3 regions of the Salmonella bongori NCTC 12419 genome follow, and region 1 is predicted to be linked to each of the others. Evidence: predicted binding sites of a transcription regulator. Region 1 holds the regulator's gene; each other region holds the start of a gene.

The links. Region 1 encodes sigma-54, which starts transcription at its own class of promoters, with help from an activator protein. Its sites were predicted from a motif close to GTTGGCACANNTTTCGCTNT; they were not measured.
Positions count from the first base shown of each region.
Region 2: glnK (P-II family nitrogen regulator) is a predicted target of sigma-54. The motif match lies at 3,857-3,876, and genes of this name have one in related genera.
Region 3: SBG_RS02910 (amino acid ABC transporter substrate-binding protein) is a predicted target of sigma-54. The motif match lies at 5,665-5,684, and genes of this name have one in related genera.

Region 1 is NC_015761.1:3,215,231-3,225,432, forward strand. It holds gene mlaE (lipid asymmetry maintenance ABC transporter permease subunit MlaE) at 1-696, opposite strand, end outside; gene mlaF (phospholipid ABC transporter ATP-binding protein MlaF) at 704-1,516, opposite strand; gene SBG_RS15235 (calcium/sodium antiporter) at 1,728-2,705, shown strand; gene kdsD (arabinose-5-phosphate isomerase KdsD) at 2,719-3,705, shown strand; gene kdsC (3-deoxy-manno-octulosonate-8-phosphatase KdsC) at 3,726-4,292, shown strand; gene lptC (LPS export ABC transporter periplasmic protein LptC) at 4,289-4,864, shown strand; gene lptA (lipopolysaccharide ABC transporter substrate-binding protein LptA) at 4,833-5,387, shown strand; gene lptB (LPS export ABC transporter ATP-binding protein) at 5,394-6,119, shown strand; gene rpoN (RNA polymerase factor sigma-54) at 6,167-7,600, shown strand; gene hpf (ribosome hibernation promoting factor) at 7,623-7,910, shown strand; gene ptsN (PTS IIA-like nitrogen regulatory protein PtsN) at 8,028-8,519, shown strand; gene rapZ (RNase adapter RapZ) at 8,565-9,419, shown strand; gene npr (PTS phosphocarrier protein NPr) at 9,416-9,688, shown strand; gene SBG_RS15290 (T6SS immunity protein Tli3 family protein) at 9,820-10,202, opposite strand, start outside.
Region 2 is NC_015761.1:466,070-476,271, forward strand. It holds gene decR (DNA-binding transcriptional regulator DecR) at 1-136, shown strand, start outside; gene SBG_RS02105 (SmdA family multidrug ABC transporter permease/ATP-binding protein) at 177-1,949, shown strand; gene SBG_RS02110 (SmdB family multidrug efflux ABC transporter permease/ATP-binding protein) at 1,942-3,723, shown strand; gene glnK (P-II family nitrogen regulator) at 3,938-4,276, shown strand; gene amtB (ammonium transporter AmtB) at 4,308-5,594, shown strand; gene tesB (acyl-CoA thioesterase II) at 5,717-6,577, opposite strand; gene SBG_RS02130 (YbaY family lipoprotein) at 6,792-7,361, shown strand; gene SBG_RS02135 (MGMT family protein) at 7,394-7,783, opposite strand; RNA gene ffs (signal recognition particle sRNA small type) at 7,868-7,964, shown strand; gene SBG_RS02140 (EAL domain-containing protein) at 8,022-9,572, opposite strand; gene SBG_RS02145 (type B 50S ribosomal protein L31) at 9,777-10,037, shown strand; gene ykgO (type B 50S ribosomal protein L36) at 10,043-10,183, shown strand.
Region 3 is NC_015761.1:626,080-636,281, reverse strand. It holds gene miaB (tRNA (N6-isopentenyl adenosine(37)-C2)-methylthiotransferase MiaB) at 1-1,253, shown strand, start outside; gene SBG_RS02930 (PhoH family protein) at 1,469-2,515, shown strand; gene ybeY (rRNA maturation RNase YbeY) at 2,512-2,979, shown strand; gene corC (CNNM family magnesium/cobalt transport protein CorC) at 3,137-4,015, shown strand; gene lnt (apolipoprotein N-acyltransferase) at 4,039-5,577, shown strand; gene SBG_RS02910 (amino acid ABC transporter substrate-binding protein) at 5,957-6,865, shown strand; gene gltJ (glutamate/aspartate ABC transporter permease GltJ) at 7,025-7,765, shown strand; gene gltK (glutamate/aspartate ABC transporter permease GltK) at 7,765-8,439, shown strand; gene gltL (glutamate/aspartate ABC transporter ATP-binding protein GltL) at 8,439-9,164, shown strand; gene rihA (pyrimidine-specific ribonucleoside hydrolase RihA) at 9,281-10,202, shown strand, end outside.

The DNA of each region.
Region 1 (10,202 bases):
GCTAATTCCGGCAGAAGTCGGAATTGCGTCATAGCCGTTAAATAACGCAATCCATGTTACCGTAATGGCGAACACCACGCTCTTTATCAGACAGTTCACCAGGTCCATACGCCAGTCGACGGCATTCTGCATCGCGGACCAGAAGAACCCGGCGTCGATTCCCTTCCAGCTTACGCCGACCAGCGAACCGCCCCAGATACCGACCGCCACAAAGATAATGGTCAGTAGCGGCAAAGAAATCACCCCCGCCCAAAAGCGCGGCGAAATCACCCGGCGCAATGGATCGACCGCCATCATTTCCATGCTGGAAAGCTGCTCCGTCGCTCGCATCAGGCCGATTTCCGCCGTCAGCGCCGACCCGGCCCGCCCGGCAAACAGCAACGCCGCGACGACCGGCCCCAGCTCGCGCAGTAACGAGAGCGCGACTAACATGCCAAGGCTGGTCTCCGCGCTGTAGGTGGTCAGAACCAGATAGCCCTGCAGCCCCAGTACCATGCCGATGAATACGCCGGAGACAATAATGATAAGCATCGACAAGACGCCCACATTATAAAGCTGGCGCACCAGCAGCGGCGCATGTTTGCGAAACTCCGGCTTACCGATGACCGCATTGAATAACATTAATCCGGCGCGCCCGAACGTCCTGACGGTTTTGATCCCGCTATGTCCGAGTGATGCCAGCGCATTTAACAGCATGAGTGGCTTAACTCCCTGTTTCGAGTAAATCAAGGTGATAGTCGCCCGCCGGATAGCGGAACGGAACCGGCCCGTCGGCAATGCCGTCAAGGAACTGACGCACCCGCGGGTCCGTATTCTCCTGCAACGCCTGAGCGCTGCCGTGAGCAACGATTTTTTTGTCTGCCATAATCCAGGCGTGATCCGCAATGCTCAGTACTTCTGGCACATCATGCGACACCACCACGCAGGTAACGCCCAGTGCGCTGTTCAGTTCGGAAATCAGCTTTACCAGAACGCCCATCGTAATCGGGTCCTGGCCGACAAACGGCTCATCGAACATAATGAGATCCGGCTCCAGGGCGATAGCACGCGCCAACGCGGCGCGACGCGCCATCCCGCCGGAAAGCTCGGAAGGCATCAGTTTCGCCGCGCCACGTAGCCCGACAGCTTCCAGTTTCATCATGACGACGCTTTTTAGTAGCGGCGCGGACAAGTTTGTGTGCTCCCGCAACGGATAGGCAACATTGTCAAACACATTCATGTCGGTAAACAGTGCTCCCGACTGAAATAGCATACTCATTCGTTTGCGTACGGTGTAGAGCCGCGAACGGGACATTGCCGGCACGTTCTCGCCATCAAATAAGATCTCGCCCTTATCCGGCGGGATCTGTCCGCCAATCAGACGCAACAGCGTAGTTTTACCGATGCCCGACGGCCCCATGATCGCCGTGATCTTCCCGCGCGGCACCGTCAGGGAAATATTATCGAAAATGCAGCGTTCGCCCCGGGAAAAGCTGACGTCGCGCATATCGACTAAATTTGCCACAGACTGACCCATTGATTCATCCTTCGTATTGCCTTGTTGAGGTAACCATGGCGCTGAATTTAACCATGGGTTCGACATAATTACAGAATATTAACTGACAGGGTTAGCGAAAGCTGGCATTCGTTTTACTTTTTAGCCGCATAAAGTCAAAATTAGGACTTCGTTACAGCTTCCAGATATCCCTTCCAGGGACCGGCGAGTATACCTGAAGAAAGGACTTTAGATGCTTTTAGCGGTGGCGCTACTCATAATTGGTTTGCTTCTGGTGGCTTATGGCGCCGATCGGCTGGTGTTTGCGGCCTCTATTTTATGCCGTACGTTTGGCATCCCTCCGCTGATCATCGGAATGACAGTAGTGAGTATCGGTACCTCGCTGCCGGAAATTATTGTGTCGGCTGCCGCATCGCTGCACGGTCAGCTCGATTTAGCCGTTGGCGCGGCGCTCGGTTCTAATATCACCAATATCTTGCTGATTTTAGGGCTTGCAGCGCTGGTTCGTCCTTTTACCGTGCATTCTGATGTTGTACGTCGTGAATTGCCGTTAATGTTATTCGTTAGCGTAATAGCCGGTTCCGTACTTCATGACGGACAGTTAAGTCGCAGTGATGGTATTTTTCTCCTGCTTCTGGCCGTGCTATGGCTGTTATTCATTGTTAAAATCGCGCGTCTGGCTGAACGACAAGGAAATGACAGCCTTACCCGCGAACAGTTGGCGGAATTGCCGCGAGAAGGTGGGCTTCCCGTCGCGTTCCTGTGGCTGGGCATTGCGCTGATCATCATGCCAATGGCGACGCGCATGGTGATCGATAACGCCACGGTGCTGGCGAATTATTTCGCCATGAGTGAACTGACGCTCGGTTTGACGGTTATCGCTGTCGGCACCAGTCTTCCGGAACTGGCAACGGCGATTGCCGGCGTGCGAAAAGGTGAAAACGATATTGCCGTCGGTAATATCATTGGCGCCAACATTTTTAATCTCGCCATCGTGTTGGGATTGCCTGCGCTGATTGCGCCGGGAGATATTAACCCGCTGGCATTTGGCCGTGATTATAGTGTGATGTTGCTGGTCAGCGTCGTTTTCGCCTTATTGTGCTGGCGGCATCCACGCAAGATTGGCCGGGGCGCAGGTATACTGCTGACCGGCGGTTTTATCATATGGCTGGCGATGCTGTATTGGCTATCGCCACTTCTTGTTGGATAACTGGAAACGGACTATGTCGCATTTAGCGTTACAACCGGGGTTTGACTTTCAGCAGGCAGGCAAAGAGGTCCTGGAGATTGAACGTGAAGGCCTGGCGGAGCTTGATCAATACATCAACCAGAATTTCACGCTGGCATGTGAAAAGATGTTCAACTGCACCGGAAAAGTGGTAGTGATGGGCATGGGCAAATCCGGCCATATCGGACGGAAGATGGCCGCCACTTTCGCCAGTACCGGCACGTCTTCCTTTTTTGTGCATCCGGGGGAAGCCGCTCACGGCGATTTGGGAATGGTTACGCCGCAGGATGTCGTTATTGCTATCTCTAATTCCGGCGAATCCAGCGAGATCGCGGCGTTAATCCCGGTGCTTAAACGCCTGCACGTCCCGTTAATTTGTATTACCGGGCGGCCGGAAAGCAGCATGGCGCGTGCGGCAGATGTGCATCTGTGTGTTAAAGTACCCAAAGAAGCCTGTCCATTAGGGTTGGCGCCCACCAGTAGCACCACCGCAACGCTGGTGATGGGCGATGCGCTTGCTGTGGCATTATTAAAAGCCCGCGGCTTTACCGCCGAGGATTTCGCTCTGTCGCATCCTGGCGGCGCGCTGGGACGTAAGCTGCTGCTGCGTGTAAGCGATATTATGCATACGGGCGATGAGATCCCGCATGTGAATAAACACGCCAGCCTGCGCGATGCGCTGTTAGAAATCACGCGTAAAAATCTCGGCATGACCGTGATTTGCGATGAATCGATGAAGATCGACGGTATCTTCACCGATGGCGATTTACGCCGCGTGTTCGACATGGGCGGTGATATGCGCCAGTTAGGGATCGCCGATGTGATGACGCCTGGCGGCATTCGCGTGCGTCCCGGCATTCTCGCCGTCGATGCGTTGAATTTAATGCAGTCCCGCCATATCACTTCCGTACTGGTTGCTGATGGCGACCAGTTGCTCGGTGTGTTACATATGCATGATCTCCTGCGTGCAGGCGTCGTGTAGAAAATCAAGGATAATTAACGATGAGTAAAGCAGGTGCGTCGCTTGCGACCTGTTACGGCCCCGTCAGTACCCACGTCATTAAAAAGGCGGAGCATATCCGCCTGCTTATTCTGGATGTGGATGGCGTGCTATCTGACGGCCTGATTTATATGGGCAATAACGGCGAAGAGCTGAAAGCCTTCAACGTCCGTGACGGCTACGGCATTCGCTGTGCTTTGACCTCCGATATTGAGGTTGCCATTATTACCGGACGAAAGGCTAAACTGGTAGAAGATCGCTGCGCCACGCTGGGGATCACCCATCTTTATCAGGGGCAGGCGAATAAAGTGCTCGCCTTTGGTGACCTGCTGGAAAAACTGGCGATTGCGCCGGAAAACGTCGCCTACGTCGGTGATGATCTCATTGACTGGCCAGTGATGGAAAAAGTGGGATTAAGTGTTGCCGTTGCAGATGCGCACCCGCTGTTGATCCCCCGCGCTGATTATGTGACGCATATTGCCGGCGGGCGCGGCGCGGTACGTGAAGTGTGCGATTTGCTGCTGCTGGCGCAGGGCAAGCTGGACGAAGCCAAAGGGCAATCGATATGAGTAAAACCAGACGTTGGGTTATCATTCTACTGTCGCTGGCCATTCTGGTGCTGATTGGTATCAATCTGGCAGATAAAGATGATCCTACCGCCGTAGTGGTCAATAGCAGTGATCCTACTTATAAAAGCGAGCATACGGATACCGTCGTATACAGTCCGGAAGGCGCGCTGAGCTATCGTCTGATCGCACAGCACGTTGAATATTTTTCCGATCAGGCGGTCTCATGGTTTACACAACCGGTATTAACCACCTTTGATAAGGATAAAGTGCCGACCTGGTCGATTAAGGCCGATAAAGCCAAACTGACTAATGATCGGATGCTCTATCTGTATGGCCATGTTGAAGTCAACGCTCTGGTGCCTGACGCTCAATTACGCAGAATTACTACCGATAACGCACAGATCAACCTGGTCACGCAGGATGTTACCTCAAACGATCTGGTGACATTATACGGCACAACATTTAACTCCAGCGGACTGAAAATGCGCGGTAACTTACGCAGCAAGAACGCCGAGCTGATTGAAAAGGTTAGAACCTCTTATGAAATTCAAAACAAACAAACTCAGCCTTAATCTTATGCTTGCCGGCTCGCTTCTGGCCGCCAGCATTCCGGCATTTGCCGTCACGGGCGATACCGAACAGCCGATTCATATCGACTCGGATCAACAATCGCTGGATATGCAAGGCAACGTTGTGACCTTTACGGGCAACGTGGTGATGACCCAGGGCACGATTAAGATCAACGCCGATAAAGTCGTCGTTACCCGCCCTGGCGGTGAACAAGGTAAAGAGGTGATCGACGGCTACGGCAATCCGGCCACTTTTTACCAGATGCAGGACAACGGTAAACCGGTGAAAGGCCACGCTTCGCATATGCATTATGAGCTGGCAAAAGATTTTGTGGTGCTGACCGGCAACGCCTATCTGGAGCAGCTTGATAGCAACATTACTGGCGACAAGATCACCTACCTGGTGAAAGAGCAGAAAATGCAGGCTTTTAGCGATAAAGGCAAACGCGTCACCACAGTGCTGGTACCGTCACAGTTGCAAGACAAAAACAAAAGCCAGACTCCGGCGCAAAAGAAGAGTAACTAATTCGTTATGGCAACATTAACTGCAAAGAATCTGGCGAAGGCCTATAAAGGCCGCCGCGTGGTAGAAGATGTCAGTCTGACCGTCAACTCCGGGGAAATCGTCGGTCTGCTCGGTCCGAACGGCGCGGGTAAAACCACAACTTTTTATATGGTCGTTGGTATTGTGCCGCGTGACGCAGGCAATATCATCATCGATGATGAGGATATCAGTCTGCTGCCGCTGCACGCGCGTGCACGCCGCGGTATCGGCTATTTGCCGCAGGAAGCCTCGATTTTCCGCCGGCTTAGCGTGTTTGATAATCTGATGGCGGTACTGCAAATTCGTGACGATTTGACCGCGGAACAGCGAGAAGACCGCGCTAACGAGCTGATGGAAGAGTTCCATATCGAGCATCTGCGCGACAGCATGGGACAAGCGTTGTCCGGCGGTGAACGCCGTCGTGTAGAAATTGCCCGCGCGCTGGCCGCCAATCCCAAATTTATCCTGCTGGATGAACCCTTTGCCGGCGTTGACCCGATTTCCGTTATCGACATTAAACGCATCATCGAGCATCTGCGCGATAGCGGACTCGGCGTGTTGATCACCGACCATAACGTCCGTGAAACGCTGGCAGTCTGTGAACGCGCCTATATCGTGAGCCAGGGCCATCTTATTGCCCACGGTACGCCGACAGAAATCCTGCAAGACGAACACGTTAAGCGTGTATATCTTGGGGAAGACTTCAGACTCTGATAGGGTAGAGGACTATGCTGCTCTAGCGGGAGAAAACGACTCTGAATATGAAGCAAGGTTTGCAACTCAGGCTTAGCCAACAACTGGCGATGACGCCTCAGCTACAACAGGCCATCCGTCTGTTGCAGTTGTCTACGCTGGAACTTCAGCAAGAGCTTCAGCAAGCGCTGGAAAATAACCCGCTGCTTGAGCAAACCGATCTTCATGACGAAATCGACACTCAGCAACCTCAGGATAACGATCCTCTCGATACCGCAGACGCGCTCGAACAAAAAGAGATGCCAGAAGAGCTGCCGCTTGACGCCAGTTGGGATGAAATTTATACCGCCGGGACGCCGTCCGGCCCCAGCGGCGATTATATCGACGATGAATTACCCGTGTATCAAGGCGAAACGACGCTGTCGTTGCAGGATTATCTGATGTGGCAGGTTGAACTGACACCCTTCTCGGATACCGATCGCGCTATTGCAACATCTATTGTCGATGCGGTAGATGAAACCGGTTATCTCACCGTCTCGCTGGATGACATTCTCGAAAGCATGGGCGATGAAGAGATTGATCTTGATGAGGTCGAGGCCGTTCTGAAGCGTATTCAGCGCTTCGATCCCGTAGGCGTTGCGGCGAAAGATCTTCGCGACTGCCTGCTGATTCAGCTTTCACAGTTCGACAAGTCCACGCCGTGGCTGGAAGAGGCACGGCTCATTATCTGCGATCATCTTGATCTGCTGGCCAACCACGACTTCCGCACGCTGATGCGTGTTACCCGCCTGAAAGAAGACGTACTGAAAGAGGCGGTAAACCTGATTCAATCGCTCGATCCCAGACCCGGTCAGTCGATCCAGACCGGTGAACCGGAGTATATTATCCCGGACGTACTGGTTCGCAAGCATAATGGTCGCTGGACGGTAGAACTTAATAGCGACAGCATTCCACGTTTACAGATTAATCAGCACTATGCTGCTCTGTGCAACAACGCGCGCAACGACGCCGACAGCCAGTTTATTCGCAGTAATTTACAAGATGCGAAATGGCTGATAAAAAGCCTTGAGAGCCGTAACGATACGTTGCTGCGCGTTAGCCGCTGCATCGTGGAGCAACAGCAGGCCTTTTTTGAGCAGGGCGAAGAATATATGAAACCGATGGTACTGGCGGATATCGCCCAGGCCGTCGAGATGCACGAATCCACCATCTCCCGCGTGACCACGCAGAAGTATCTGCACAGTCCACGCGGCATTTTTGAACTCAAGTATTTCTTTTCCAGCCACGTCAATACCGAAGGCGGAGGCGAAGCCTCTTCCACCGCCATCCGTGCGTTGGTGAAGAAGTTAATTGCGGCGGAAAACCCCGCGAAACCGCTGAGCGACAGTAAGTTAACCTCTCTGCTGTCAGAACAGGGTATCATGGTGGCGCGCCGCACTGTTGCGAAGTACCGAGAGTCTTTATCCATTCCGCCGTCAAACCAACGCAAACAGCTGGTTTGACCCAACCGATAAGGAAGACACTATGCAGCTCAATATCACCGGACATAACGTCGAAATTACTGAAGCCCTGCGTGAGTTTGTGACGACAAAATTCGCCAAACTTGAACAGTATTTTGAGCGGATTAACCAGGTATATGTAGTGTTGAAAGTGGAGAAAGTTACGCACATCTCGGATGCAACACTACACGTTAACGGCGGTGAAATTCACGCCAGCGCAGAAGGTCAGGATATGTATGCCGCCATTGACGGTTTGATTGACAAACTGGCAAGGCAGCTAACCAGGCATAAAGATAAACTGAAACAACATTAATTGTCCGGGCAGTTAGCCAGTGCAGGACGGCCTGTTGTGCGGCACAACGGGCCATTTGTACAGTTAGCGCTCCGAACCTGGCCATCAACCTGACAGGACAGGTTCTTAGGTGAAATTATGATAAATAACGATACGACTCTACAACTGAGCAGTGTACTTAACCAGGAGTGTACGCGTAGTGGCGTTCACTGTCAGAGTAAGAAACGCGCGCTGGAAATCATCAGCGAACTGGCGGCAAAACAGCTCAGTTTACCTCCACAGGTCGTGTTTGAAGCCATTCTGACACGCGAAAAAATGGGCAGTACCGGTATTGGTAATGGTATCGCTATCCCGCATGGAAAACTGGAAGAAGATACCTTACGCGCCGTCGGCGTATTCGTTCAGCTCGAAACACCTATTGCGTTCGACGCCATCGACAACCAGCCGGTCGATCTCCTCTTCGCCCTCCTGGTGCCAGCCGACCAGACTAAAACGCATCTGCACACACTGTCGCTGGTCGCGAAGCGTCTGGCGGATAAAACGATCTGCCGCCGCCTGCGCGCGGCGCTGAGTGACGAAGAGCTGTATCAAATCATTACTGACACCGAAGGTGAGCAGAATGAGGAATAACAACTCAATGGCATTTTTTTCTGTCGTTGTGAGGAGAAACGGTACATGGTACTGATGATCGTCAGCGGGCGTTCCGGATCAGGTAAATCTGTCGCTCTGCGCGCGCTGGAAGATATGGGTTTTTACTGCGTGGATAACCTTCCCGTTGTGCTGTTGCCCGATCTGGCGCGAACGCTGGCCGATCGCCAGATTTCTGCCGCCGTCAGCATTGATGTGCGCAATATGCCTGAATCGCCTGAGATTTTTGAACAGGCGATGAATAACCTACCCGATGCCTTCTCGCCACAATTACTGTTTCTTGATGCCGATCGCAATACCCTGATTCGCCGTTATAGCGACACACGCCGTTTACATCCGCTTTCCAGCAAAAATCTTTCTTTAGAGAGTGCGATTGATAAAGAGAGCGATCTGCTGGAGCCGCTGCGCTCACGTGCGGATCTGATCGTCGACACCTCGGAAATGTCCGTCCATGAGCTGGCCGAAATGCTGCGTACCCGTCTGCTGGGTAAACGCGAGCGCGAGCTGACAATGGTATTTGAATCCTTCGGCTTCAAACACGGTATCCCGATTGATGCGGACTATGTGTTCGATGTCCGCTTTCTGCCCAACCCGCACTGGGACCCAAAACTGCGCCCCATGACCGGGCTTGATAAACCGGTTGCCGCATTTCTTGACCGGCACACAGAAGTTCACAATTTTATCTATCAGACTCGCAGTTATCTTGAGCTATGGTTACCAATGCTGGAGACCAACAACCGCAGTTACCTTACTGTCGCTATCGGTTGTACCGGCGGGAAACACCGTTCGGTGTATATTGCAGAACAGCTGGCAGACTACTTCCGTTCGCGCGGTAAAAACGTCCAGTCTCGCCATCGCACGCTGGAAAAACGCAAAACATGACCGTAAAGCAAACTGTTGAAGTCACCAATAAGCTGGGCATGCACGCCCGGCCTGCCATGAAGCTTTTCGAACTGATGCAGGGTTTTGACGCTGAGGTACTCTTACGTAATGACGAAGGCACCGAAGCGGAAGCGAACAGCGTCATCGCGCTGTTAATGCTCGACTCCGCCAAAGGGCGTCAGATAGAAATTGAAGCCACCGGCCCGCAAGAAGTTGAAGCGCTGGCAGCGGTTATCGCTCTGTTCAATTCCGGTTTCGACGAAGATTAGCCCTTTCTCTTTTCACCCTGTAAGGATACTCAAAAAATGCGACCTGAATATCAAATAGCTGTAGGCCGTCAGTTGATAAATTTGTGGGATAAAGGGGGCTCGGCTATGGATAGCAGACGAATGCCGCCCATCTATTTCCCACGCTCTGATGCGGGCAATCCCAAATCCGGATCGCAGCGCATATGATCCCAGCCGGTATAGTTTTTAACCTCCGGGACTTTATTGGGAATGCCCTGCCAGTTTGTTTCTTCTGAAAAAGTTAACCACGCATTTGGCCCACTTGCTGATGCCCATGAGGTATAATTTTTCCCCCAGTAGCTGTTATCGTTGGTGCCATTATTCCTCGGGCGCAGATGATGCTTTTCTCCGTCATAAACATAATCGATACCTTCCCCACCCGGCTGAAGACGGGGATCGTCAAAGGGTTTTGAACTGATATACAGATCGCCCTGCTTTGTCAGCAGAAAACCCTGGTCGTTGACAACGGTGAAGGAGTCGATGGTTTCGCGAAGAG
Region 2 (10,202 bases), 1.7 Mb from region 1:
GGTTCAGGTAGCCGACATGAAGCGCTATGACGACTTCTACAAACGCCTGGTCAATAGCGTTCCAGGACTGTCAGACGTCACCTCCAGTTTTGCGATGGAACAGATTAAATACACCACGTCTCTACCCATTGAATAATTCTCCCGGTATTACCGGACATCATATCAGGAAATAACGCGTGCGATTATTTGCTCAATTAAGCTGGTACTTTCGCCGGGAGTGGCGTCGCTATCTTGGCGCGGTGTTCTTGCTTATGCTTATTGCGATTCTTCAGCTCATTCCGCCAAAAGTGGTAGGTATTGTCGTGGATGGCGTAACCGCACAGCACCTTACTGCTGGTTGGGTAGCGATGTGGATTGGTTCTATCGCGCTGATTGCCGTGGTGGTCTATTTATTGCGTTATGTCTGGCGTGTGCTGCTATTTGGCGCATCCTACCAATTAGCGGTTGAGTTGCGTGAAGATTATTATCGCCAGCTTAGCCGACAGCACCCTGAGTTTTACCAGCGTCATCGTACCGGTGATCTGATGGCGCGCGCGACGAATGATGTGGATCGTGTGGTCTTTGCCGCAGGCGAGGGCGTTCTGACGCTGGTGGACTCGCTGGTAATGGGGTGTGCGGTGTTGATTGTTATGTCCACGCAAATTAGCTGGCAGTTAACGCTGTTCGCACTGCTGCCGATGCCGATTATGGCGCTGATGATCAAACGTTACGGCGATCGGCTGCATGACGATTTCAAGTTGGCGCAGGCAGCCTTTTCCAGCCTGAACGATCGTACGCAAGAAAGCCTGACCAGCATTCGCATGATCAAAGCATTTGGTCTGGAGGACCGACAGTCCTCGCTATTCGCGGCGGATGCCGAAGATACCGGCAAGAAAAATATGCGAGTGGCGCGTATTGACGCTCGTTTTGATCCGACGATTTATGTCGCTATCGGCACGGCGAACCTGCTCGCGATTAGTGGCGGGAGCTGGATGGTGGTTAACGGCAGCATGACGCTGGGGGAACTCACCAGCTTTATGATGTATCTGGGGCTGATGATTTGGCCTATGTTGGCGTTGGCCTGGATGTTTAATATTGTAGAACGTGGCAGCGCCGCTTATAGCCGCATCCGTGCGATGCTGGCAGAAGCTCCGGTCGTCATCGATGGCGAAGAGCCGGTACCGGCGGGGCGGGGCGAACTGGTAGCGGCGATTCGCGAGTTTTGCTATCCGCAAACGACGCATCCGGCGCTGGAGAATGTCAATTTTCGTCTTAAACCCGGTCAGATGCTGGGAATATGCGGGCCGACCGGCGCAGGAAAGAGCACGATATTATCGCTTATCCAGCGCCATTTCGATGTCACGCAGGGAGAAATCCGTTTTGATGACACGCCGCTGACACGTCTGCAGCTTGATAGCTGGCGTAGTCGACTGGCGGTTGTCAGCCAGACGCCGTTTTTATTCTCGGACTCTATCGCTAATAACATTGCGCTTGGACGTCCGGATGCGACCCAGGAAGAGATTGAACAAGTGGCGCGTTTAGCCAGCGTCCATGAAGATATTCTCCGCTTGCCTCAGGGGTACGACACGCAGGTGGGCGAGCGCGGTGTGATGTTATCGGGGGGGCAAAAACAGCGTATCTCGATTGCCAGAGCGCTATTGCTGAATGCGGAAATCTTGATTCTTGATGATGCGCTTTCGGCGGTAGATGGCCGAACAGAGCATCAGATTTTGCATAATTTGCGTCAGTGGGGCGAAGGACGCACGGTCATCATTAGCGCGCATCGTTTGTCGGCACTCATCGACGCGAACGAAATCATTGTTATGCAGCATGGACATGTTGTTCAGCGCGGCGATCATGATCAACTGTCGCAGCAGATTGGCTGGTATCGCGATATGTATCGCTATCAACAACTGGAAGCCGCGCTGGATGACGCGCCGGAAAATGACGAGGAGGCGGCGAATGCGTAGTTTTGGGCAACTATGGCCGACGCTGAAACGGCTGCTGTCGTATGGCTCGCCCTGGCGAAAACCGCTCTCTGTCGCGGTGGTGATGCTGTGGATTGCGGCCGCGGCAGAGGTTAGCGGCCCGCTACTGATCAGCTATTTCATTGATAATATGGTGGCCCAACACCATTTACCGCTGGGTAAAGTCGCGGGTCTGGCGGCTGCCTATGTGGGACTGCAGTTTCTGGCGGCAGGTCTGCATTACGCGCAGTCTTTATTATTTAACCGGGCGGCTGTCGGTGTGGTTCAGACATTACGTACTGACGTAATGGATGCCGCTTTGCGCCAGCCATTAAGCGCCTTCGATACGCAGCCTGTCGGACAATTAATTTCACGCGTGACCAACGACACGGAAGTTATCCGCGATCTGTACGTTACGGTCGTCGCGACGGTATTACGCAGTGCGGCGCTGATCGGCGCCATGCTGGTCGCCATGTTCAGCCTTGACTGGCGCATGGCGCTGGTGGCGATTTTGATTTTCCCGGCGGTGCTGACCGTAATGATCATTTATCAGCGTTACAGCACGCCGATTGTTCGACGCGTGCGGGCGTACCTGGCAGATATTAACGACGGCTTTAACGAAATCATCAATGGGATGAGCGTTATTCAACAGTTTCGCCAGCAGGCGCGCTTCGGCGAACGAATGGGCGAGGCCAGCCGTTCGCACTACATGGCGCGGATGCAGACGCTGCGCCTGGACGGCTTTTTATTGCGTCCATTGCTTAGCCTCTTTTCCGCACTCATTCTGTGCGGTCTATTGATGCTCTTCAGTTTTTCGTCTGCCGGCACGATTGAGGTTGGAGTGCTGTACGCGTTTATTAGCTATCTGTCGCGCCTGAACGAGCCGCTCATTGAGCTGACTACCCAGCAATCTATGCTACAGCAGGCGGTTGTAGCGGGAGAACGTGTCTTTGAACTGATGGATCGCCCGCGCCAGCGCTATGGCAGTGACGACAGGCCGTTGCAAAGCGGTGCGATTGATATTGACCATTTGTCGTTCGCTTACCACCGCGATAATCTTGTTTTACAGGATATTACGTTATCAGTACCGTCTCGTAGCTTTGTGGCCCTGGTTGGACACACCGGCAGTGGGAAGAGCACGCTCGCCAGCTTACTGATGGGTTACTATCCGCTGACGCAAGGCGAGATCCGTCTGGATGGACGAGAAATTTCTTCCCTTGAGCACCGTGTTTTACGTCAGGGCGTAGCGATGGTTCAGCAGGACCCGGTAGTGATGGCAGATACCTTCCTGGCCAATGTGACGCTGGGACGTGAGGTTTCAGAGGAGCAGGTTTGGCAGGCGCTGGAAACGGTACAACTGGCGGAACTGGCACGCAGCCTGAGCAATGGCTTGCATACGCTTCTCGGTGAACAGGGAAATACGTTGTCTGTCGGGCAAAAACAGCTGCTGGCGCTGGCACGAGTGTTGGTTGACGCCCCCCAGATATTAATTCTTGATGAAGCAACGGCCAGTATTGACTCCGGCACCGAACAGGCGATACAGCAGGCATTGGCTGCGATTCGCGAGCACACCACTCTGGTGGTTATCGCCCATCGGTTATCAACCATCGTTGAGGCTGATACCATTCTGGTGCTCCATCGCGGCCAGGCCGTGGAACGCGGGACGCATCAACAATTACTGGCGGCGCGAGGGCGCTACTGGCAAATGTATCAGTTACAGTTAGTTGGTGAAGAGTTAGCCGCCAGCGTACATGAGGAGTCTGACTCCGTGGCGTAAATCCCGGCGCCACTGGGGCAAAATGTTACCTGTCATGCACCGTCATGGTGCGTTTTACGTTTTCCTGCTTTGATATCGGGGACGGTCAATATCATCACGCCCCGTTAATTGCGCGCTTTCTTGCCATTCCATTTTTGGCACATCCTTTGCAAAGTCCATCCTGAAGGGTTCATACATGGCTGCTGCCTTACCTGATTCTGCCTGGAGGGGGTCTATGAAACTGGTTACCGTGATTATCAAACCGTTTAAGCTGGAGGACGTGCGTGAAGCGCTTTCTTCTATTGGCATTCAGGGGCTGACCGTCACCGAAGTGAAAGGGTTTGGCCGTCAGAAAGGCCATGCCGAGTTGTATCGCGGCGCGGAGTACAGCGTGAATTTTTTGCCAAAAGTCAAAATTGATATCGCTATCGCCGACGATCAGTTGGAAGAGGTCGTCGATATCATCAGTAAAGCGGCGTACACCGGAAAAATTGGCGATGGCAAAATTTTCGTCGCAGAGCTCATGCGCGTTATTCGTATTCGCACTGGCGAAGCCGACGAAGCCGCGCTGTAAGCCCCGTCACCCAGCAACAGGACATGAAACAATGAAGAGAGCGATGATAAAAAACACACTGGCTTCACTGGCGCTGCTGCCCGGACTGACGATAGCCGCGCCAGCGGTTGCCGATAAAGCGGATAACGCCTTTATGATGATTTGCACTGCGCTGGTATTGTTTATGACGATACCGGGTATCGCATTATTCTACGGCGGATTGATACGCGCTAAAAACGTGCTGTCGATGTTAACTCAGGTAACCGTCACCTTTGCGCTGATCTGCATTTTATGGGTGCTTTATGGCTATTCGCTGGCGTTTGGCGAAGGTAATTCTTTTTTTGGTAATGTTGACGGGGCGATGTTGAAGAATATTGCCCTGACGGCAGTAACAGGCTCAATTTACCAGTATATCCATGTGGCGTTTCAGGGCTCTTTCGCCTGTATTACCGTCGCGCTGATGGTTGGCGCGCTGGCGGAACGTATCCGTTTTTCGGCTGTACTGATTTTCGTGACAGTGTGGTTCACACTCTCTTATATTCCGATTGCGCATATGGTGTGGGGCGGCGGCCTGCTGGCTGCTCACGGCGCGCTGGATTTTGCCGGCGGTACGGTAGTGCATATTAACGCCGCTATCGCCGGGCTGGTAGGGGCCTATTTAATTGGCAAACGTGTCGGTTTTGGGAAGGAGGCGTTTAAACCCCATAATCTGCCGATGGTCTTTACTGGTACGGCGATCCTGTATATTGGCTGGTTTGGATTTAACGCGGGCTCCGCGGGTAGCGCAAATGAGATTGCGGCGCTGGCCTTTGTGAACACGGTTGTGGCGACCGCCGCCGCGATCCTGGGATGGATCGTTGGCGAGTGGACGCTACGCGGTAAGCCTTCACTGCTGGGAGCCTGTTCCGGTGCGATTGCTGGTCTGGTTGGGGTGACGCCTGCCTGTGGCTATGTTGGCGTTGGTGGCGCGCTGCTCATCGGCGTTATCGCCGGGCTGGCAGGATTATGGGGGGTCACGATGCTTAAACGTATCCTGCGGGTGGATGATCCGTGTGATGTTTTTGGTGTTCATGGCGTGTGCGGGATAATCGGTTGCATCCTGACTGGCGTCTTTGCCGCCAGTTCTCTGGGGGGCGTTGGCTTTGCCGAAGGTGTCACGATGGGGCATCAGGTTTTGGTACAACTGGAAAGTATTGCTATAACGGTAGTCTGGTCTGGGGGTGTCGCATTTGTCGGCTTCAAACTGTCGGATAGCCTGGTGGGACTGCGCGTGCCGGAAGAGCAGGAACGGGAAGGACTGGATGTGAACAGCCACGGCGAAAATGCGTATAACGCGTGACTGTACAACATGCCGGATAGCGATGCGAAAGCGTCTTATCCGGCCTACGGGGCCCGACATTCACGGTAGACCTGATAAGCGAAGGACCATCAGGCAGTTAACGCCGGATAGCGGAATGGTTTTTAATTGTGATTACGCATCACCCCTTCTTGCACGGTCGAGGCGACCAGCGTGCCATCCTGAGTATAAAACTCGCCGCGAACAAAGCCCCGGGCGCTGGAAGCGGAAGTGCTCTCCACACTATAAAGTAGCCATTCATTAAGATTGAACGGGCGATGGAACCACATCGAGTGATCGATAGTGGCGATCTGAATGCCTTTTTCCAGAAAACCGATGCCGTGAGGCTGAAGCGCAACAGGAAGAAAGTTCAGATCAGAAGCATATCCCAGCAGGTATTGATGGACACGAATATCAGCCGGAACTGTGCCGTTGGCACGAATCCAGACCTGACGCGTCGGCGCGGCGACGTGACCTTTTAACGGATTGTGAAATTCTACAGGACGAATCTCCAGCGGACGATCGCTGAGAAACTTTTCTTTCAAAATCGGCGGCAGGAGATGCGCCAGCGACTGCGCGATTTCCGTTTCTGATTGTAGCCCTTCCGGTCCTGTTGCGGCCGGCATCGCCTTTTGATGTTCAAAGCCCGGTTCCGGGGCCTGGAAGGATGCGGTCATATAAAAGATCGGTTTCCCGTTCTGAATAGCGGCAACGCGGCGGGCGCTGAAACTATTACCGTCGCGCAGCACTTCTACATCATAGATGATGGGCTTTTGGCTATCGCCTGGCCGCAGAAAATAGCTGTGGAATGAATGCACCAGCCGCTCTTCCGGCACCGTTTCTTTTGCCGCATACAGCGCCTGGCCCACCACCTGGCCGCCAAATACCTGACGTAGACCTAAGTCTTCACTTTGGCCCCGAAAGAGTCCTTCTTCAATTTTTTCCAGATTCAATAACGTCAGCAAATTATTTAGCGTCTGACTCATACATGCTCTCCAGGTGACAACAATGCCGAAGCGAGATAGGCCAGAGTATAACGCAATTTCACAAGTGGTCCGATGGGTACAAAAGTCTGAATAACAGACCAATTCCAGGCAAAAATGAGTGACATGTGCCACACTTAATCACGTTATGTTTCTGTTAACCACTCTTCCGGCGGGGGGAAAGGCCTGCTGGTGCATTGATGATAAGGAGAATTGAATGAAACTCGTGCACATTGTAAGTGGTTTAGCGGTTGCGATATCTCTGGCGGCCTGCGCTGATAAAAGCGCTGATATCCAGACGCCTGCGCCAAACCCTAACATGTCGATTACTGCTAATCAGTCTACTATTCAGCAACCCAATGTTTCTGGTACCGTCTGGATCCGCCAGAAGGTCGCTTTGCCGCCAGATGCGGTGCTGACCGTGACGCTTTCTGATGCTTCTCTGGCGGATACTCCGTCTAAGGTATTGTCGCAAAAAGCGGTACGGACCGAAGGTAAACAGGCACCTTTCAGTTTTGTGCTGCCGTTTAACCCATCCGATATTCAACCTAACGCGCGTATTCTCCTGAGCGCGGCAATCACCGTCGATAACAAGCTGGTATTTATTACCGATAATGTAAAAACGGTGATTAATAATGGTGGCACTAAAGCGGATTTGACGCTGGTGCCGGTACAGCAAACGGCGGTGCCTATTCAGGCCAGCGGTGGTGCGACGACGACGGTTCCATCGACGTCGCCTACCCAGGTTAATCCGTCTTCTGCCGTTCCTGCGCCTACCCAGTATTAATCCTGCGCCAACCCTCTCCACACCGGAGAGGGTTAATACACCCAGCGATAGCGCTGTAAATCAATTTGCCCGCTTCCCGATACCACCACGCCTTCCGCCAGTAGCGCCTGACGTTGCCGTTGTAGATCTGGCCCGGTGAGAGATATGGCGCCGTGGCGATTGACAACCCGATGCCATGGCAGGTTACTGTCTTCCGGCAGACGTTTTAACACTCCACCAACCTGACGCGCCGCCCGCGGCGAGCCGGCAAGCCTGGCGACATCGCCATAGGTCATAACAAACCCTTCCGGGATCGAGGCGACGATTTGCCAGACGCGCTGCGGAAATGTGTCCTGTATATCCATCATAGAATCCTGCGTTAATGCTTCAGGATAATCCGGAATAACGGTGGAAGAAAGCCCGGGTGCGCAAGAAATCAGCATCCGATACCTGATGGGTTGCAATTACAGGGTATAGCAGTGATAATGCGCCTGCGCGTTGGTTCACAACGCTCTCTATGGGGGCTCTGTTGGTTCTCCCGCAACGCTACTCTGTTTACCAGGTCAGGTCCGGAAGGAAGCAGCCAAGGCAGATGACGCGTGTGCCGGGATGTAGCTGGCAGGGCCCCCACCCAATTCTGCCGTTCGGCAATGTTATCTACGTTGTTTTCTCTGCGCCTCGTTATAGCCGTTGCTCTGCCCAAAGAATAAATGCCTCGCCGGGCAGCGCCTTACTGTATAACCAGCCCTGACCATAATGCACGCCATGCTGGCGTAGCCACTGTTCTTGCCTCGTCGTTTCGATACCTTCTGCAACCATTTTGAGTTTGAGCGTTTTCGCCATTTCAATAATATGCGGCGTGACGTTTTTATATTCCAGCGCATCGACAAAGGACTTATCAATTTTAAGGACATCCACATCCAGATTTTGTAAATAGCTGAGGCTGGAATAACCGGTGCCAAAATCATCAATATAAATTGAATGCCCCGCGTTACGGTATCTGGCGACGATTGGCGCGCTGGTTTTCGGATCGGCGAACTCGCGCTCTGTTAACTCAAGCGCGATTTGCGATGGAGAAATTTGGCTACGGCTGAGCAGGGAGCTTAACAACGCCGGGAGCTTGTCCGACGCCAGATCGGATGCCTCAAGGTTGATGGAAATATGCTGTTCAGGGTGGGCTTTTAACCAGCTCCCCATGTCTTTAAAGACGGTTTCGATGATCAAGCGGGTTAGCGGCTCCGTAAGCCCGGTTTGTTCGGCCAGCGCGATAAAAATCTCCGGAGAAAGGAAGGTGTCGTCCGCCTGTGGCCAGCGAGCTAAGGCTTCTGCGCCGACAATTTTTCCATTGCTCAGGGAGACAATAGGCTGATAGTGCACGTTGATTTCTCGATTGTCTATCGCATCCTGGAGACGGTGGCGGGGCGACTGTAGCCGACGCAAAATACGCAGAATAAAGGCGGCGGCCAGTAAACCCGTGAGGATTCCCGCTGGCAGCCAGATAAATGTCTGGCGATACCAGTTTTGTTCCAGCGGGGCAGAGGATGCCCAGCTTACAATCGTGATCCCCATTTCCGGAAAGGGATGGATAGCATACAGAGTGCCATGATTTTCCAGGCGCAGGGGCGTCTCATGCTGAATCAGAGGAAGAATGGCGGGCTCAAGTTTACCACTGCTGGCAACCACGGTATTGCGCTCCTGCCCAATAATGGCGACATCAATCGGCCATGCTCCGAATGGAATCACGTCGATAAAAGATGCCGGGTCGATCATGACGATGTAGTTATTACTGCCGAGTGCGGCCATATAACGATTTATTCCCAGATCGTTTTGTGCCGTAAACCAGGCGCGATAACCATCCTGCGTGATTTTCATGGGAGGCGGAAAAGCGGGAATGTGGCTCTCTTTTTCCAGTGAGGAGCACACGGGAACATTGTTTTTAAGATACAACACTTCCTGAACATAACGAAAGCTATAAGACACACGGCGCATGGCGAGTAAATGAGCGCTGCTGCAGGGTTCTCCTTTAAAGGAAGCCATATACGCTAATGCGGCTTTTGCCTGGCCTCTGACCCTTTCTGTACGTAATGCAACCCGGGAGGAGAAGACATCCAGTTCGTCATTGAACTTTTTTTCAACCTGGCGGTGCGCCAGCCACAGACTTAATCCTATCGGGAAAAGGACAGACAGGATAAGCACTCCCGTTACCAGGCTGACCAGATGTCGTGTTGTCACAGTGATATCCTTATAAACACAGCGTAGAGAAAGTATATCCGATCACAAATCGCGCCTTCGAATGATAAAGCGATTTTATCGGTTTTACAGGCCGCAGGGGACCAGGGGGAGTCTGACGGAGGAGGCACCCTGTATTTACAGGTTGAAAAATGATCGTGAATGATGTATTTTAATGTTATGTTATAACATAATGGTGAGGGCGCAATGAAACCAGATATTCATCCTGTTTACCGTACCGTCGTATTTCACGACACCAGTGCAAATGAATATGTGAAGGTGGGATCGACTATCAAAACTGAACGTACAATCGACATGGACGGTGTGACGTATCCGTATGTCACTATTGATGTGTCATCAAAATCGCATCCTTTTTACACTGGTAAACAGAAAACGTTTGATAACGAAGGCAGCGCCGCGCGTTTCCAGAAACGTTTTGGCCACTTTCTCGGCGCTAAGCGGGGATAAATGCGATGCAGGTACTTAACTCACTTCGCAATGCTAAACAACGGCATCCGGATTGCCAGATAGTAAAACGCAAAGGACGCCTGTATGTGATTTGTAAAACGAATCCACGATTTAAGGCGGTTCAGGGGCGTAAAAAAAGGCGTTAACCACCTACTGTGAGAGAAG
Region 3 (10,202 bases), 1.9 Mb from region 1:
AAGTCTTCCATCAATTAGGTCGCTGGAGACTGTTAAAAGAGAAGAATCCCGATCTGATCATCGGCGTCGGCGGCTGCGTGGCTTCCCAGGAAGGTGAGCACATTCGTCAACGCGCCCATTATGTCGACATTATTTTTGGGCCACAAACCCTGCATCGCCTGCCAGAGATGATTAATTCCGTGCGCGGCGACCGCAGCCCGGTGGTGGATATCAGCTTCCCGGAAATCGAGAAGTTCGACCGTCTGCCGGAACCGCGCGCGGAAGGTCCCACCGCCTTCGTATCCATTATGGAAGGCTGTAATAAATATTGTACTTACTGTGTGGTACCGTATACCCGTGGTGAAGAAGTCAGCCGTCCCTGTGACGATATCCTGTTTGAAATCGCCCAGTTGGCCGCACAGGGCGTACGTGAAGTTAACCTGTTGGGCCAGAACGTTAACGCCTGGCGCGGGGAAAACTACGACGGCACTACCGGTACATTTGCCGATCTGCTACGGCTGGTTGCCGCCATCGACGGCATTGACCGTATTCGCTTTACCACCAGCCATCCGATTGAGTTCACCGACGATATTATCGAGGTGTACCGCGATACGCCGGAGCTGGTCAGTTTCCTGCATCTGCCGGTACAGAGCGGTTCCGATCGCGTGCTGAATCTGATGGGCCGCACCCATACCGCGCTGGAATATAAAGCCATCATCCGTAAACTGCGCGCGGCGCGGCCAGACATTCAGATAAGCTCTGACTTTATCGTCGGTTTCCCTGGCGAAACGACGGATGATTTCGAAAAAACCATGAAGCTTATCGCCGACGTCAATTTTGATATGAGCTACAGCTTCATCTTCTCTGCGCGCCCGGGAACGCCAGCTGCCGATATGGTTGATGACGTACCGGAAGAAGAGAAAAAGCAGCGCCTGTATATTCTGCAGGAACGTATCAATCAGCAGGCCATGGCCTGGAGTCGCCGTATGCTCGGCACGACGCAGCGCATTCTGGTGGAAGGGACTTCACGTAAAAATATTATGGAGCTGTCTGGCCGTACCGAAAACAACCGGGTGGTGAATTTTGAAGGTACGCCTGAAATGATCGGTAAGTTTGTCGATGTGGAGATTACCGACGTCTATCCCAATTCACTGCGCGGGAAGGTGGTGCGCACCGAAGATGAAATGGGGCTGCGCGTCGCCGAAACGCCAGAATCCGTCATTGCCCGTACCCGTAAAGAAAACGAGCTGGGCGTAGGATTCTACCAGCCTTAATCCTGAGAAATGCCAGCCAGATGCGCTATGTTTATCTGGCCTACAGGAATTGCCAGCCTTAATACTTATGGCCCGTCGCCCGACGGGCCTTGCAATTTTCTCTCTTCATCCCCATTTTCATTGCAATGCTTGCGCCTTTACCTACTGGCGTGAATAATTTCCTTACAGGCCGGTAGCCATCCGTTGTCCGGCGATACAGACACAAGAGGAACGGTTTGAATATAGACACTCGCGAAATTACCCTTGAGCCCGCAGACAACGCTCGTCTATTGAGCCTTTGCGGGCCGTTTGATGACAATATTAAACAGCTCGAACGTCGTCTCGGTATTGAAATTAACCGCCGTGACAATCACTTTACACTGACCGGTCGTCCGATTTGCGTGACCGCGGCGGCAGATATTTTGCGAAGCCTGTACGTTGATACCGCTCCGATGCGCGGCCAGACTCAGGATATCGAACCGGAACAAATTCATCTGGCGATCAAAGAAGCGCACGTGCTCGAACAGAGCGCGGAAAGCGTGCCTGACTATGGTAAAGCTATCAATATCAAAACCAAGCGCGGCGTGATCAAACCGCGTACGCCGAACCAGGCGCAGTACATCGCCAATATTCTCGATCATGACATTACCTTCGGTGTCGGCCCTGCGGGTACCGGGAAAACGTATCTTGCGGTTGCCGCAGCAGTCGATGCCCTGGAGCGCCAGGAGATTCGCCGTATTCTGTTGACCCGACCGGCGGTTGAAGCCGGGGAAAAACTGGGCTTTCTGCCGGGCGATTTAAGTCAGAAAGTGGACCCATACCTGCGTCCGCTGTATGACGCCCTGTTCGAAATGCTCGGTTTTGAGAAGGTCGAAAAACTGATTGAGCGCAACGTAATTGAAGTTGCGCCACTGGCCTATATGCGCGGACGCACGTTAAACGACGCCTTTATCATTCTTGATGAAAGCCAGAATACCACTATCGAACAGATGAAAATGTTCCTGACACGTATCGGCTTTAACTCAAAAGCGGTGATCACCGGCGACGTCACGCAAATTGACCTGCCGCGCAATACCCGGTCCGGCCTGCGTCACGCCATTGAGGTGCTGGCGGAAGTGGATGAAATCAGCTTCAACTTCTTCCACAGTGAAGACGTGGTGCGCCATCCGGTGGTTGCGCGGATTGTTAACGCCTACGAAGCCTGGGAAGAAGCAGAACAAAAACGCAAAGCGGCGCTGGCAGCAGAGCGTAAGCGTGAAGTCCAGGAGCAGGAACAGAAATGAGTCAGGTGATCCTCGATTTACAGTTGGCCTGTGAAAACCACACGGGCCTACCGAACGAAGCCCAGTTCCAACGCTGGCTGGACGGCGTTATTCCGCAGTTTCAGGAGGAGGCGGAAGTCACAATTCGCCTGGTGGATGAAAGAGAAAGCCACGATCTTAACCTGACCTACCGTGGGAAAGATAAACCGACCAACGTGCTCTCTTTCCCGTTTGAAGCACCGCCGGGTATTGAAATGCCGCTGCTGGGCGATCTGATTATTTGCCGTCAGGTCGTGGAGCAAGAAGCGCAGGAACAGCATAAGCCGCTGGAAGCGCACTGGGCGCACATGGTTGTACATGGTAGCCTGCATTTACTGGGTTACGATCATATCGCCGATGACGAGGCGGAAGAAATGGAGTCCCTCGAAACGGAGATTATGCTTGCTATGGGCTATGAGGATCCGTACATTGCCGAGAAGGAATAGTAGGCCGAAGACTGCCAGGCCTGATAAGCGCAACATCATCGGGCATAATGCCTGACGGCGGCTCCGCCTTCTCAGGCCTGGCCGTTTACACACCGCCATGTGCTGAATTTACGCGCATGTGCAATACATTAACTAACATGAGAACCCATACGACGCCATGAGCGACGACAATTCACACAGTAGTGACACAGTAAACAGTAAAAAGGGATTTTTTTCCCTACTACTCAGCCAACTTTTCCACGGTGAACCTAAAAACCGTGATGAATTGCTGGCGCTGATCCGTGATTCCGGGCAGAACGAGCTTATCGATGAAGATACGCGCGATATGCTCGAAGGCGTAATGGACATCGCGGACCAGCGCGTTCGCGACATTATGATCCCACGCTCCCAGATGATTACCCTGAAACGTAACCAGACGCTGGACGAATGTCTTGATGTTATCATCGAGTCCGCCCACTCACGGTTTCCGGTGATCAGCGAAGATAAAGATCACATTGAAGGGATTCTGATGGCTAAAGATTTGCTGCCGTTTATGCGCAGCGATGCCGAAGCCTTCAGCATGGACAAAGTGTTACGCCCCGCCGTTGTCGTACCGGAGAGCAAACGCGTTGATCGTATGCTCAAAGAGTTCCGCTCCCAGCGTTACCATATGGCGATCGTGATTGACGAGTTCGGCGGCGTTTCCGGCCTCGTGACTATCGAGGATATCCTCGAACTGATTGTCGGTGAAATTGAAGACGAGTATGACGAAGAAGACGATATCGACTTCCGTCAACTTAGTCGCCACACCTGGACGATCCGAGCGCTGGCGCCGATTGAAGACTTCAATGACGCTTTTGGCACCCACTTCAGCGATGAAGAGGTCGATACTATCGGTGGCCTGGTGATGCAGGCGTTCGGCCATTTACCGGCCCGCGGCGAAACCATTGACATTGATGGTTACCAGTTCAAAGTGGCAATGGCCGACAGTCGTCGTATTATTCAGGTTCATGTCAGAATTCCGGATGACTCGCCCCAGCCTAAACTGGACGAATAAAATAAAATTGGATTGAAGACTACATGGCATTTGCCTCCCTAATTGAACGCCAGCGCATTCGCCTGCTGCTGGCGTTATTATTCGGCGCCTGTGGAACATTGGCGTTTTCTCCCTATGACGTCTGGCCGGCGGCCATCGTGTCGCTTATCGGGCTACAGGCGTTAACATTTAACCGCCGCCCACTCCAGTCTGCCGCCATTGGCTACGTCTGGGGACTCGGGCTTTTTGGCACCGGGATTAACTGGGTTTACGTCAGTATCGCCCAGTTTGGCGGGATGCCGGGGCCGGTTAACGTTTTTCTGGTGGTGCTGCTTGCGGCTTATCTCTCGCTCTATACCGGATTATTTGCCGGTATTCTGTCGCGCCTATGGCCACAAACGAACTGGCTGCGCGTGGCGATCGCTGCACCTGCAATCTGGCAAATCACCGAATTTCTTCGCGGCTGGGTGCTGACTGGCTTCCCCTGGCTGCAATTTGGCTACAGTCAGGTCGACGGTCCGCTAAAAGGTCTGGCGCCGATGATGGGCGTCGAAGCCATCAACTTCCTGCTGATGATGACGAGCGGCCTGCTAGCGCTGGCATTAGCGACACGGAACTGGCGTCCGCTGGTTGCCGCCGTCATTCTGTTTGCTCTGCCCTTCCCGCTACGCTATATCCAGTGGTTTACGCTGGAACCGGCCAAAGCGACTCAGGTATCGTTGGTACAGGGCGATATTCCACAGTCGCTGAAGTGGGACGAAAATCAGCTACTGAATACGCTAAAAATTTATCTCAACGAAACCCGCCCCGCGCTAGGAAAATCACAGATTATTATCTGGCCAGAGTCGGCGATTCCGGATCTCGAAATCAACCAGCAGCCTTTCCTTCGTTCGCTGGACGAGATGCTACGCGAAAAAAATAGCACGCTGATTACCGGCATTGTCGATGCGCGTCTCAATAAAGAAAACCGCTACGACACCTACAACACGATTATCACGCTGGGCAAAGATAACCCATACAGTTATGACTCGCCCAATCGCTACAATAAAAATCATCTTGTGCCGTTTGGCGAGTTTGTGCCGCTGGAGTCTATTTTGCGCCCGCTGGCGCCGTTCTTCGATCTGCCGATGTCTTCCTTTAGCCGCGGCCCTTATATTCAGCCGCAATTACATGCACACGACTATAAGCTGACGGCAGCGATCTGTTATGAAATTATTCTCGGCGAGCAGGTTCGCGATAATTTCCGTCCGGATACGGATTATCTGCTGACGATTTCTAATGATGCCTGGTTCGGTAAGTCCATCGGCCCGTGGCAGCATTTCCAGATGGCGCGGATGCGTGCGCTTGAGCTGGCGCGTCCGCTCCTGCGCAGTACCAATAATGGTATTACGGCAGTGATTGGTCCGCAGGGCGAAATCCAGGCGATGATCCCGCAGTTCACGCGTCAGGTACTGACGGCCAAAGTGACGCCAACCACAGGTTTGACACCCTATGCCCGTACCGGCCACTGGCCGCTATGGATACTGACCGCACTGTTTGCTTTTGGCGCAGTGGTGATGAGTCTGCGGCAGCGGCGTAAATAATCCTTTCTCCAGGCCGGATGCGCTAAATGCACCGGCTTTTCACCGCCCCGCCGGATGGTTCTTATCCGGCCTACTCTCCTTCGTCATTCTGGCACGTCTGTTGCTTTGTTATATGTGGTAAACCCGTTTTGGCTATCAGTGCCACCGAAGCGCACCCAAATCGCTCGGCGGCAGCACCCGAATGGTGCAATGTAAGATTTTTGCCTCTGAACGGTGCGGCGCACTTCGCAAAAATAAACAATATCGCAGCAAAATATTTACAACAAGCCAAACTAAATGTTAACAAACACGTATAACACTGCACGCGCAAGTTGCAGGCAATAACAACATCACAATAGCTATCAATGCGTCGTTGGCGCAGATGATAAAGGAGTTGGATATGCAATTACGTAAGCTAACCACAGCAATGCTGGTAATGGGACTGTCTGCGGGCCTTGCGCACGCAGAAGATGGCGCGCCTGCCGCCGGTAGCACTCTGGACAAAATCGCCAAAAATGGCGTTATCGTCGTTGGGCATCGCGAATCTTCTGTCCCTTTTTCTTATTACGACAACCAGCAGAAAGTGGTCGGCTATTCCCAGGACTACTCCAATGCCATTGTGGAAGCGGTAAAAAAGAAACTCAACAAACCCGATCTGCAAGTTAAGCTGATCCCTATCACCTCGCAAAACCGCATCCCACTGTTGCAAAACGGGACGTTCGATTTTGAATGCGGTTCAACGACCAATAACCTTGAGCGCCAAAAACAGGCCGCCTTTTCCGATACGATTTTCGTCGTCGGAACGCGCTTGCTGACCAAAAAAGGCGGCGATATTAAAGATTTTCCGGATCTGAAAGGAAAAGCGGTTGTTGTGACCTCCGGAACCACCTCTGAAATCTTGCTGCATAAGCTTAACGAAGAGCAAAAAATGGGGATGCGCATTATTAGCGCGAAAGACCACGGCGACTCATTCCGTACCCTGGAAAGCGGCCGTGCTGTTGCTTTTATGATGGATGATGCGTTGCTGGCCGGTGAACGCGCCAAAGCGAAGAAGCCGGATAACTGGGAGATCGTCGGAAAACCCCAGTCTCAGGAAGCTTACGGCTGTATGCTGCGTAAAAACGACCCACAATTCAAAAAGCTGATGGATGACACTATCGCCCAGGCGCAAACCTCCGGCATTGCTGCAAAATGGTTCGATAAGTGGTTCAAAAATCCGATCCCACCGAAAAACCTGAACATGAATTTCGAGTTGTCTGACGAGATGAAAGCGTTGTTCAAAGAACCGAATGATAAAGCACTTAACTAACTAAAAATAATAGGGCGGGAACTCCTGCCCTCTCGATTGTCGCTCAGCACGGACAGACTATAAGCCTGATGGTCGTTCCCCATCGGGCCTGAAACCGCAAATCGCCGGGCAACAATCTTCGAGGGTAGCGCTGCTACCCTTTTTTTTCGGAGTAGAGGTATGTCAATAGACTGGAACTGGGGGATTTTTTTACAAGAAGCCCCCTTCGGCAACACCACCTATCTCGGCTGGCTATGGAGTGGCTTTCAGGTCACTGTAGCCCTCTCGATTACCGCCTGGATTATCGCTTTCCTGGTCGGATCTATTTTCGGCATTTTACGTACCGTTCCCAACCGCTTCCTCGCCGGGCTGGGCACGCTATATGTTGAGTTGTTTCGTAACGTTCCCCTGATCGTACAGTTCTTCACCTGGTATCTGGTAGTACCTGAGCTATTGCCGGAAAATATCGGCATGTGGTTTAAGGCGGAGCTTGATCCCAATATACAATTTTTCCTCTCTTCTATGATCTGTCTGGGACTGTTTACCGCTGCCCGCGTTTGCGAACAGGTACGCGCGGCTATTCAGTCCCTTCCCCGCGGGCAAAAGAACGCGGCGTTGGCGATGGGGCTGACACTGCCGCAGGCATACCGCTATGTGCTGCTGCCGAATGCCTATCGCGTTATCGTACCGCCGATGACATCGGAGATGATGAACCTGGTGAAAAACTCGGCTATCGCTTCAACCATCGGTCTGGTAGACATGGCGGCGCAGGCAGGCAAGCTGCTGGATTACTCGGCGCACGCCTGGGAATCCTTCACCGCCATTACACTGGCCTATGTGTTGATTAACGCGGTCATCATGCTGGTCATGAGTTTGGTTGAACGTAAAGTTCGCCTGCCGGGCAACGTGGGGAGTAAATAATGTACGAGTTTGACTGGAGTTCTATTATCCCCTCAATGCCCTATCTATTGGCCGGGTTAGTCATCACACTAAAGATCACCGTCACCGCCGTTGTCGTGGGGATAGTCTGGGGAACTATTCTGGCTGTAATGCGCCTTTCAAGCTTTGCCCCCATCGCCTGGTTCGCGAAGGCGTACGTTAACGTTTTCCGTTCCATACCGTTGGTTATGGTCTTGCTATGGTTCTATCTGATTGTGCCCGGCTTTCTGCAAAACGTGCTGGGACTATCGCCGAAAACCGATATCCGTCTGATCTCCGCGATGGTCGCATTCTCAATGTTTGAAGCGGCCTACTATTCCGAGATTATTCGCGCCGGCATTCAGAGTATTTCTCGCGGGCAATCCAGCGCCGCGCTGGCGCTGGGGATGACCCACTGGCAATCCATGAAGTTGATTATTTTGCCGCAGGCGTTTCGGGCGATGGTGCCGCTGCTGCTTACACAGGGCATCGTGCTATTTCAGGATACTTCTTTAGTGTATGTATTAAGTCTGGCGGACTTCTTCCGCACTGCGTCTACTATCGGCGAACGTGACGGTACTCAGGTCGAAATGATTCTGTTCGCCGGCGCCGTTTATTTTGTTATCAGCCTGAGCGCGTCGTTGCTGGTCAGCTATTTGAAGAAAAGGACAGTTTAATGATTACCCTGAAAAATGTTTCAAAATGGTATGGTCACTTTCAGGTGCTGACCGATTGTTCAACAGAAGTGAAAAAAGGCGAAGTCGTGGTGGTTTGCGGGCCATCGGGTTCCGGTAAATCAACGCTGATTAAAACTGTCAATGGTCTGGAACCGGTGCAAAAAGGCGAAATCACCGTTAACGGCATTATTGTGAACGACAAAAAAACCGATCTGGCGAAACTCCGCTCCCGTGTGGGTATGGTGTTCCAGCACTTTGAGCTATTTCCCCATTTGTCGATCATCGAAAACCTGACTCTGGCGCAGGTGAAAGTACTGAAACGCGATAAAGCTGCCGCCCGCGAGAAAGGGCTCAAGCTACTGGAACGCGTTGGGCTCTCGGCGCATGCCAATAAATATCCTGCTCAGCTTTCCGGTGGTCAGCAGCAGCGCGTCGCGATTGCCCGCGCGCTGTGTATGGACCCCATCGCGATGTTATTCGATGAACCGACTTCCGCGCTTGATCCTGAAATGATCAACGAGGTGCTGGACGTGATGGTCGAGCTGGCGAACGAAGGGATGACCATGATGGTGGTAACGCACGAAATGGGCTTTGCCCGTAAAGTGGCGAACCGGGTGATCTTTATGGATGAAGGTAAAATCGTTGAAGACTCGCCAAAAGAGGAGTTCTTCGCTAACCCCAGCTCCGATCGCGCAAAAGACTTCCTTGCGAAAATCCTGCACTAATCCTCCCGGCGCGCACGTCAGAGTGCGCGCTATCTCACGATTTACCGCTTCGCTTCTCGAAACGTATCCAGCCGGGCGTTAACCTTGTCACAAAGTACCGCTTACAAGGAGCCACAATGGCACTGCCCATGATTATTGATTGCGATCCAGGTCATGATGACGCGATCGCCCTCGTTCTCGCCCTCGCCTCCCCTGAACTGGAGGTCAAAGCCATTACCTCCTCGGCTGGCAACCAGACGCCGGATAAGACGCTGCGCAACGTGCTGCGGATGCTGACGCTGCTCAAACGCCCGGATATTCCGGTGGCGGCAGGCGCGGTGAAACCGCTAATGCGTGAACTGATCATCGCCGATAACGTCCACGGCGAAAGTGGGCTGGACGGTCCGGCTTTGCCGGAGCCCTCATTTTTGCCGCAACGCTGCAGCGCAGTTGAACTGATGGCAAAAACCCTGCGCGAGAGCGCACAACCGGTCACCATCGTCTCCACTGGCCCACAGACCAACGTGGCGCTGTTGCTGAATAGCCATCCGGAACTGCATACGAAAATCGCCCGCATTGTGATCATGGGCGGCGCAATGGGTTTGGGGAACTGGACGCCCGCTGCCGAGTTCAACATTTTCGTCGACCCGGAAGCGGCGGAAATCGTCTTCCAGTCAGGCATTCCGGTGGTGATGGCCGGGCTGGACGTCACCCATAAGGCACAGATTCACGCTGCCGATATCGAACGCTTCCGCGCGATTGGCAACCCCATTTCCACCATCGTCGCCGAGCTGTTGGACTTCTTTATGGAGTACCACAAAGACGAAAAATGGGGATTTGTCGGCGCGCCGCTGCACGACCCGTGCACCATCGCCTGGCTACTAAAACCTGAGCTATTCACCACCATTGAACGCTGGGTTGGCGTCGAAACACAGGGGAAATATACCCAGGGGATGACGGTCGTGGATTATTATTTCCTGACCGGGAACAAACCTAATACCACCGTAATGGTGGATATCGATCGTGAAGGATTTGTCGATCTCCTGGCGGAACGGCTGA